One region of the Kitasatospora sp. NPDC059408 genome, then DNA from elsewhere that is predicted to be linked to it. Evidence: riboswitches for the same ligand, from Rfam matches in the RefSeq annotation. Region 1 holds a riboswitch; the other holds the start of a gene.
The links. A riboswitch is a leader RNA that binds a small molecule or an ion and turns the genes downstream of it on or off. The one in region 1 is predicted to bind cyclic di-AMP.

Region 1 (4,476 bases):
CCGGGAGCCGGCCGTCCCGCCGAGAAGCTCGACCGGCCGCTGCCGGAGGGCGTGCGCCGGCGCGTGGTCGGCCTGGCCGCGGACGCGCTCGGCGGACTGCCGCCCGGTGAGCTGCCGCAGAGCCTGCGTCAGTACGCCAAGTTCACCCCGGCCCGGCGGGCCAAGTACGCGGCCACGGCGATCGCGGCGGCGCTGGAGTCGGAGCCGGCCTTCCGGCTGCGGATAGCGGAGCGGCTGCGGCTGGGCCAGCCGGACCTGGTGAAGGCGCTGGAGTCGGGCAGCGTCCCCGGCGCCGCCGATCCGATGGACGTCGCGGCCGCCGCCTACCTGGTGCGGTCGGCGGGCTGGAGCCGGCTGGTCGCCGAGGCCGGCGAGGAGGCCGAGCGGGCCGGCGCCGAGGGCGCGGCCGCGGAGGCGGCCCGGCTGGTGGAGAAGCTGCAGGCCGAGCTGGCCGAGGTGCGGGCCGGGGCGCGCGCGGACCTGGACCGGCAGCGGGCCGAGTCCGAGGACGTCCGGCGGGAGGCCGACTCGCTGCGCAAGAAGGTGCGTTCGCTGGAGAGCGACACCCGCCGGGCGCAGGCCGAGACCCGTCGGCTGGCCGGCGAGCTGGAGGCGCTGCGCGCGCAGGCGGCGACCGAGCGCAGTGCGGCCGAGAGCGAGGCCCGGCGGCTGCGGCACCGCGTCGGCGAGCTGGAGACCGCCGCCGAGCAGGGCCGCCGTTCGGCCCGCGAGGGGCGCAGCGTGGAGGACATGCGGCTGCGGCTGCTGCTGGACACCGTGCTGCAGTCGGCGCAGGGGCTGCAGCGCGAGCTGGCGCTGCCGGTGTCGCAGATCCGTCCGGCGGACCTGGTGGAGGCGGTGGTGCCGGGTTCGGCCTCGCCGCACGACGTGGCCCGGCGCGGGCTCGCGGAAGACGATCCGGCCCTGCTGGACCAGCTGCTGGCGATCCCGCAGGTGCACCTGGTGGTGGACGGCTACAACGTGACGAAGACCGGCTATCCGACGCTGCCGCTGGAGCAGCAGCGGCTGCGGCTGCTGGGCGGGCTGGCGATGCTGGCCCAGCGCACGCAGGCGGAGGTCACGTGCGTGTTCGACGGGCAGGACCTGGACGTGCCGGTGATCATGGCGCCGCCGCGCGGGGTCCGGGTGCGCTTCAGCCGGACCGGCGAGACGGCGGACGAGCTGATCAGACGCCTGGTGCGGGCCGAGCCGCAGGGCCGTCCGGTCGTGGTGGTCTCCGCCGACCGGGAGGTCGCGGAGGGCGTGCGGAAGGCCGGCGCGCGCCCGGTCGCCTCGGTTCTGCTGCTGAACCGGCTGGCGCGGCCCTGATTCCGTGCCGATGGGGATGACGGCCGCTCAGCGTCCGGTTTGCGGTGATGTGCGGATTCGGTGAAGCGGCGTGGGGGCTCGGAGTTCACGCCTTTGGGGGAGTGGCGCAATGCCTGGATGTTCACTAGGGTCTGGCGTCAAACCTATTTTCCGGATTTCTCACCCGAACCGGTGAGTCCATGGAAGAAGGAGCAGGTCCCTTGGCCTCCCACCGCCGTCCCAAGCAGCCGAGCCGCGCGCGGGTCTCCGTGCTCACCGCTGCTGCTGCGACCGCGGTCGCGCTCTCCGCCCAGGTGGCCGCGCACGCCGCGCCGCAGCCGAACAAGACGGACGTCAAGGCGCAGATCGACGAGCTGCAGCAGGAGCAGGAGCAGGCCGCCGAGAAGTACAACGGCGCCAAGGAGCGGGCCGACCAGCTGCGCAAGCAGGCCGACCAGCTCCAGGACCAGGTGGCCCGCGGCCAGGAGCAGATGACCCAGCTTCAGACCGGCCTCGCCGGCGTGGCGGGCGAGCAGTACCGCACCGGCGGCATCGACCCGTCCGTCCAGCTGATGCTCTCCTCCGACCCGAACAACTACCTGGCCAAGGCCTCCAGCGTGCAGCAGGCCACCGCCACCGAGACCGACGCGCTCAAGGGCCTGCTGGACCAGCAGCGCCGCCTGGACCAGGAGAAGGCCGAGGCCGCCGCGGTGCTGGCCTCCCTGGACTCCACCACCAAGGACCTGAACCAGTCCAAGGCGGACGTCAACGCCAAGCTCAAGCAGGCCCAGGACCTCCTCAACTCGCTCAGCGCCTCCGAGCGCGCCGCGCTGAAGGCCCAGCAGGCCCAGGACGACCGCGCCTCGCGCGGCACCGACCGGGTCGACCTGAGCAGCCTGCCGCCGGCCAGCGGCTACGCGGCCGTGGCCGTGGCCAAGGCGATGAGCAAGCAGGGCTCGCCGTACGTGTGGGGTGCCGTCGGCTCCAGCACCTTCGACTGCTCGGGCCTGATGCTCTGGTCGTACGGCCAGGCCGGCGTCTCGCTGCCGCGCACCTCGCAGGAGCAGGGCCACTACGGCACCCGGGTGCCCTCGCTGGACCAGGCCCAGCCCGGCGACCTGGTGATCTACGGTCCCGACATGCACCACGTCGCGATGTACATCGGCAACGGCATGGTGGTGCACGCGCCGCACACCGGCGACGTCGTCAAGGTGATGAAGGCCGACGCGATGCCGATCAACACCATCCGCCGGGTCTGACCCCCCGACACGCCGCGGGCCGGCGCGACGGCCCTGTGATCCGCGCCACCTCCCGAGCGGGGGTGGCGCGTTCGCTTGAGCGCGTTTCCCTGCGTTTCGCCGCGTTCGCGTGACAAGTGATCAGCCTTGCGTACTGCCGCGATCACCTTCTGTCATCTTCACAAAAGAACTTGGTTATTCTTCCGCCTTTTTTCTGACAAGGATTTGAACCGATCACGGTTCAGTTACTAGGGTCGTGACCCGGACCACCGCACTGTCGATCGCCCAGCCAGGGTGGCGGCGGTGGTTCCCGCCGAGTTCGTGAAGCAGCGGGACGGGTCGAAGCGACCGTCCGACAGGGGAGCCCAGTGACAGGGGGCGCTGTGGAGCGGAGCCGGGGAACCACGTTCCTCCGGGGTGAATCGGCGCCAGGTCGGCCGGTGGAACGGCCGTGAGGCGTCGTAGGGCATGCTTCCGGCCCGAACCCGTCAGCTCACCCGGTAGGCGGACGTAGGAAGAAGGAGTCCGCCTTCGTGGCGTCCCATCGTCGTCCCAAGCCCGCCGGTCGTGCCCGAGTTTCCTTCCTGACCGGAGTTGCCGCGGCAGCCGTCGCCCTCTCCGCGCAGTCCGGCGCCCACGCCGACCCCGCGCCGACCAAGGACCAGGTCAAGGAGCAGGTCGACCAGCTCAACGAGCAGGCCGAGGTGGCGACCGAGCAGTACAACGCCGCCCAGGCCAAGCAGCAGGAGCTGCAGAAGCAGGTCAGCGGCCTGCAGGACCAGGTGGCCCGCCAGCAGGAGCAGGTGACCGACCTCCAGGGCGGCCTCGCCCAGATCGCCGGCGAGCAGTACCGCAACGGGGGCATATCCCCGACCGTCCAGCTGATGTTCTCGTCCAAGCCGGACAACTTCCTCAGCCAGGCCGACGCCCTGAACCAGGCCGGCAGCACTCAGAAGGGTCAGCTGAAGGAGCTCCAGGACCAGCAGCGCAAGCTGGACCAGGACCGCACCGAGGCCCAGGGCAAGCTCGCCGAGCTGGACGCGACCACCCAGCAGCTGAAGGCGTCCAAGGAGCAGATCCAGGGGAAGCTGACGGCCGCCCAGAACCTCTTCAACACCCTGTCCGAGCAGGAGCGCCAGGCCATCAAGGCGGCCGAGGACAAGGCCGCCGCCGATGCCAAGGCCAAGGCAGACGCCGCGAAGGCCCAGCAGGCCGCCGCCGACCGCGCCTCCCGCGACAGCAGCCGCACCGACCTCGGCTCGGCCCCGTCGTCCTCGCCGGTCGCCAAGCCGCCGGCGGCGGGCAGCTCGCGCGGTGCCGCCGCGCTGTCCTACGCCGCCACCAAGATCGGCAGCCCGTACGTCTGGGCCGCCACCGGCCCGAACTCCTTCGACTGCTCGGGCCTGATGGTCTGGGCCTTCGACCAGGCCGGCGTCTCGCTGCCGCGCACCTCGCAGGAGCAGGCCGGCGCCGGGACCCGGATCGGCACGGACCTCTCCCAGGCCCAGCCCGGTGACCTGCTGATCTTCTTCAACGACGCCCACCACGTCGGCATCTACGCCGGCAACGGCCAGGTGCTGCACGCGCCCAAGCCGGGTGCGAGCGTCCGCTACGAGGCGGTCACCAACATGCCGCTCTCGTCCATCGTGCGGGTCTGATTCCCCGCTCGGCTTCCCGCAGGCCCGGCCCTCCTCCCCGGAGGTCCGGGCCTGCGGCGTTTCCTTTCCTCGGACTGATGTCCGATTCAGGATCAAATATTCGGGTTGGGAGGGGTTTGGACTCGGTTGCCCGGACTCGCTAACGTCTGCCACCGGACTCCCGCTCCAGGACCGCCCGCTTGGGTGCGGCGGCGGGACCGGTCCGCAGGATTGGAGCAGCCGCCGCCATGCCCGTGCACCGCCGTTCCCAACTGCTCGCCCGTGCGCTGGTG
Region 2 (4,476 bases), on a different contig from region 1:
ATCAGTTCGACGGCGTCCTGGGGACTCTTGGTGCCGGAGAGCATCATCGCGTCGATCGCGAGGTTCGCGTCGAGCGTGACGGTGACCTGGGCCATGGGTGACTCCTCCTCGGGTGCAGAGCAGCAGCATGCCCGCTGGGCCGGGGTTTGACCACGCGAATGCTCCGATGCGCGGAGCCACGGGTGCGCGCCGGGGGAAGGCGGCACGGACTTCGGAGGCGGGTACGCCGAAGCCCCGGGGAGAGCGACCAGTCTCTCCCCGGGGCGGTGGGCGGGTGACAGATAACAGATGATGAAATCTGTTATCTGTCATCTGTTCGCTGTCATCCGCGATCCGTCACCCGTCCCCGGCGGGACGGTTCCGGAAGGATCCTCAGACGCGGCCGGCGAAGTCCGGCGCCCAGTTGGCGATGGTCTGCAGGCGGACGCCCGAGCTCGGGTTGGCGGCCTCGACGTACTGGCCGCCGCCGATGTAGATGGCGACGTGGTAGACGCCGGAGTCCTGGCCGTTGTTGGACCAGAACAGCAGGTCGCCCGGCTGCAGGCTGTCCAGCGAGACGTGGGTGCTCGCGGCGGCCTGGTCGTTGGCGACGCGCGGGATGGAGATGCCCGCGGCGCGCAGCGCGGCCTGGGTCAGGCCCGAGCAGTCCCAGCCGCCGTTGCCGGTGCCGCCGTAGACGTACGCCTGGCCGACCTGCGCCTTGGCGAAGCTGACCGCGGCGGCCATCGAGCCGGTGACGGCCGGGGCCGGGGTCTGCGCCTGGGCGGAGGGCTTGGCGGCGGGCTTCGAGGACGGCTTGGCGGCCGGGGTCTGGGCCTCGGCGGCCGGCTGGGCGTTCACGGCGTTCCCGGCGGAGGACTGGCCCGGCTTCTGCGAGCGGTCGAACCAGTTGAAGTCACCGGACTGGCCGGCCGGCGCCTGGGCGGAGTCGCCGAAGGACAGGTGCTGGCCCGGGTAGATGGTGTCCGGACCGTCGGTCAGGGTGCCGCGGTTCAGCTCGTACAGGCGCTGCCAGCCGCCCTTGACGTTGTGCTTGTCGGCGATCGTGGACAGCCAGTCGCCGGCCACGACGGTGTAGTCCGAGGCACCGGCCTGGGTGGTGCCGCCCTGGGTCCAGTCCTGGCGCTTCTGCGCCCAGGTGCCCTTGGCGGAGTCGGCGGCGGCCGGGGCCTGCGCCTGGTCCTGCGCCGGGGCGGCGGGCTTGGCGGCGGGCTTCGAGGACGGCTTGGCAGCGGGTGCGGCCGGGGCGGCCTTCGCGGTGCTCGCGGCGGCGGAGGTGTCGACGGCGGCCGGGGCGCCGCCCGCGGTCAGGCCGGCCTGGACGGAGCACACGGGCCAGGCGCCGGGGCCCTGCGAGGCGAGGACCTTCTCGGCGACGGCGATCTGCTGGTCCTTGGTGGCCTGGTTGGCCTGCGGGGCGTACGAGGTGCCGCCGAAGGCGGCCCAGGTGCTGGAGGTGAACTGCAGGCCGCCGTAGAAGCCGTTGCCGGTGTTGATGCTCCAGTCGCCGCTGCTCTCGCACTGGGCGACCTTGTCCCAGGTGGTGACGGAGGCGGCGGAGGCGGTGCCGGAGGTGAGGCAGGGAATGGTGAGGCCGACGCCGGCGACGCCGAGGGCGGCGATCACGCGGCGGGTGCGGCTGGACAGGCGAGTGCCGTTGGTGGGCAGCATGAAGACGCGGTCCTCTCCCACGCCTGCGAGGTGAGCTGTCGGATTCGGGCCGGAGTTGCCCGGCCGCGCTGTGGCGCGGCTTCACCCCTAGCCCAGGACCGTTCCGTGGATCGGTCCGGGGCGACTTACCTGTGGGTCCCCCGCTCCTGCCGTGGTGCGTTTTCGCGCTTCCAGCGCACCCGACGGCAGGACTCGGCGTTGCGGATGTGCTGGGTCCGTGTGGTCACGAACGGGGAGCACGTTAAGCAGACTTAAGTACGAACTGCAAATACCTGTGATGCGCATCACGGATTATGGAAAGCCGCCAAGAATTTCCTTCTCCAAGATCGAAAATGATCGTTTTCTTGCAATAAACCTGCGGATGTGCACAACTGGCAGGCTCTCAGGAATTGCATGACGGGCGGTCACTCGATCGCAAACAATCACAGAACGGACATCTCGCGCATTCGGCTCTTAATTCCCTTACGCCGCAAGCCGAAAGGGCCCGGAGCGCGGTCGCTCCGGGCCCTTCCGTACGCGTTGTCGGCGGTTACTCGCCGGCGGCCTCCCCGGTCGCCCCGGAGGCCGTCCCACCGGCCGCGTGGGCCGCGCGGGAGCCCTCGGCGGCGGCCTCCGCCGCCTCGGCCTCGGCCTGGGCCTGCGCGGCGGCCAGGGCCTCCGCGGACGGCGCCGGCAGCGCGGCCAGGTACAGCGAGGCGATGAGCTGGCCGACCGTCTGGTAGGCGCCGAGCGGCGCGGCGGACGGGCAGCCGGTCTCCTCGGCGGCCGTGGCGAGCAGCTCGGAGTCCGCCTCCGGGCCGATCACCAGCGGGGCCAGCGCGGGGCGCTGCGAGCCGGTCTCCTTGAGGTGCGCGACGGCGGCGGCGACCGAGCCGGGCACGTCGAGCGCGGCGGGGACGACCGGGACGGCCAGGCGGGCGGCCAGCAGCACGCCGGTGATGCCGGCGGCGGCCGCGGCGTCCTCGCCGCCCACGGTGGTCAGCACGACGCCGTCCGCGGCGGTCGCGATGGCGAACAGGCGGGCGCGGTCGGCGCGGGCCAGCCCGGCCTCGGACAGGCGGACGTGGACGGCCTCGGCCAGCAGCGGGTGCGGGCCCAGCACGTCGGTGACGTGCGCGCCGTACTCGGCGGCGAGCGCGTGGAGTTCGGGCAGGAAGTCGTGCGGGCCGGGCACCAGGGGTACCAGGATCGGTGCCGGGACGCCGGCCTCGGCGGCGGCCGCCAGCAGCTCGCCGATGCTGCGCTCGGTGCCGTCCGCGCCCTCGGTGCCGTCGCCGGGGAGGTAGCCCACCGCGGTCTGGACGCCGTTCTGCTCGCTGCGGACGATCGAGAGCAGCTCCTCGACGACCGAGCGGGACTCGGGCCCGGCGGTCGCGGGCACGGCGAGCACCAGGGCCGGGGAGCCGGACGGGATCTCGGGGCGCTCGGGGCGACGGTGGCGCCCCCGCGCACGGGAGCCTGGAGTGCGAACGGGCAGTGGCGCGCCCGGGATGGCTGCGGTGCTCATGGCGGAGATCGTAGGACATCGGCCCGTCAGGGCTGCAGTCGGCTGCCGTGCCGGTTTCGCGCGAGCGTGGTGTGCGCGGCGCGCGGAGCTCTCGCGTGCGCGGGTCGATGAGCGGTCATTAGGTCATATTCCGGACATACCTGGCCCAACCCCCGCGCGTCCGCCGGTATCTCCTGGAGACGGGTCCGGTGGGGCGTCACGTTGCACCCGTGGCGAGTGAGATGTCTCACAGTCGACGGGCGGTCTGACGGAGGGTCACGAGTGCGCGACTCCCGGCTTTCGAAGATCAACATTTAGCGGGGAGCCGCTCACGGCCGGTTATCGGAAGCGGGCCGGTTCGGTCGGCTATGTCCGTTTACGTACCGTCAGGAGAAGGGTCCGTGAAGAGTTCAGGTCGGCCGGTGAAAGGCCTCGTGCACCTGCACCGTCTCGTGCTGATGCACGTGCACAAGGGCTATCATCGCGTCAAGTGAGGCGTTGTGCCGGGCTGGTACGGGGCCGGCCCGTTCGTTCGGCGGGTGCCGGGGGCGCCGCGCTGGACCGCAACTCCGGGGCTCTTCGGGAGACTTCTATGCACGACTCGCACGAATCGCAGGAACTGGGCGGCTCGTACGGTCCCTACAACGGGATGGCCGCCACCGAGCTGGAGGGAGTGGTCTGGCAGAAGAGCCTGCACAGCAACTCCCAGGGCAACTGCGTCGAGTTCGCCGCGCTGCCGGGGGGCGACGTGGCGATGCGCAACTCGCGCTTCCCGGACGGTCCGGCGCTCATCTACACGCGGGCCGAGATCGCCGCGATGCTGTTGGGGGCCAAGGACGGGGAGTTCGACCACCTGTCCGCCTGACCGGACGTCCATCCGGCCGTTCACCGGGCCGTCCGGCCGCTTCACCGGACGTCCGTCGGTCCGGCCACCGCTCCGCACCAGGAGCCATCGGGGGGCCGTCGTGGGTGCTGACACCACGGCGGCCTTTGTCTTCTCCGCTGTCTTCTCCGCGGGCTCGGCCCCGCGGTCGTCCGCGCGGTTCGTGACGCACTCGGTCACATGCTCGGTGGTGTGCCTCTTCGCGGGCTTCTCCACCGTCCGGTGCGCTGCCGTCCCGCGTAACGCTGTCCCGTGCACTGCTGTCCCGCGCACTGGCGGCCCGTCGGCCGTCGGGGGCGCACTGGTCGTCGCGGGTGCGCTGCGGGGGGCCGGCAGGTCTCCGGCGCGAGCCCGGCGAGGGCGAACTACCGCTTCCTCCCGGGGTTTCGGTCCTCCCGGGGTGTCCATCGATCCGGGGACGCGTGCCCGCGCTGCG

Region 2: linked by a shared signal. The riboswitch ahead of ACFXDE_RS00080 (transglycosylase family protein) and the one ahead of ACFXDE_RS25040 (NlpC/P60 family protein) in region 1 are both predicted to bind cyclic di-AMP.

What each region holds. Positions count from the first base shown of each region.
Region 1 is NZ_JBHYWI010000039.1:77,188-81,663, forward strand. It holds gene ACFXDE_RS25030 (NYN domain-containing protein) at 1-1,329, shown strand, start outside; gene ACFXDE_RS25035 (NlpC/P60 family protein) at 1,530-2,567, shown strand; cyclic di-AMP (ydaO/yuaA leader) riboswitch at 2,916-3,069, shown strand; gene ACFXDE_RS25040 (NlpC/P60 family protein) at 3,080-4,204, shown strand; gene ACFXDE_RS25045 (NlpC/P60 family protein) at 4,432-4,476, shown strand, end outside.
Region 2 is NZ_JBHYWI010000001.1:13,820-18,295, reverse strand. It holds gene ACFXDE_RS00085 (hypothetical protein) at 1-95, opposite strand, end outside; gene ACFXDE_RS00080 (transglycosylase family protein) at 373-1,692, opposite strand; cyclic di-AMP (ydaO/yuaA leader) riboswitch at 1,679-1,838, opposite strand; gene ACFXDE_RS00075 (hypothetical protein) at 2,201-3,178, opposite strand; gene ACFXDE_RS00070 (DUF397 domain-containing protein) at 3,750-4,022, shown strand.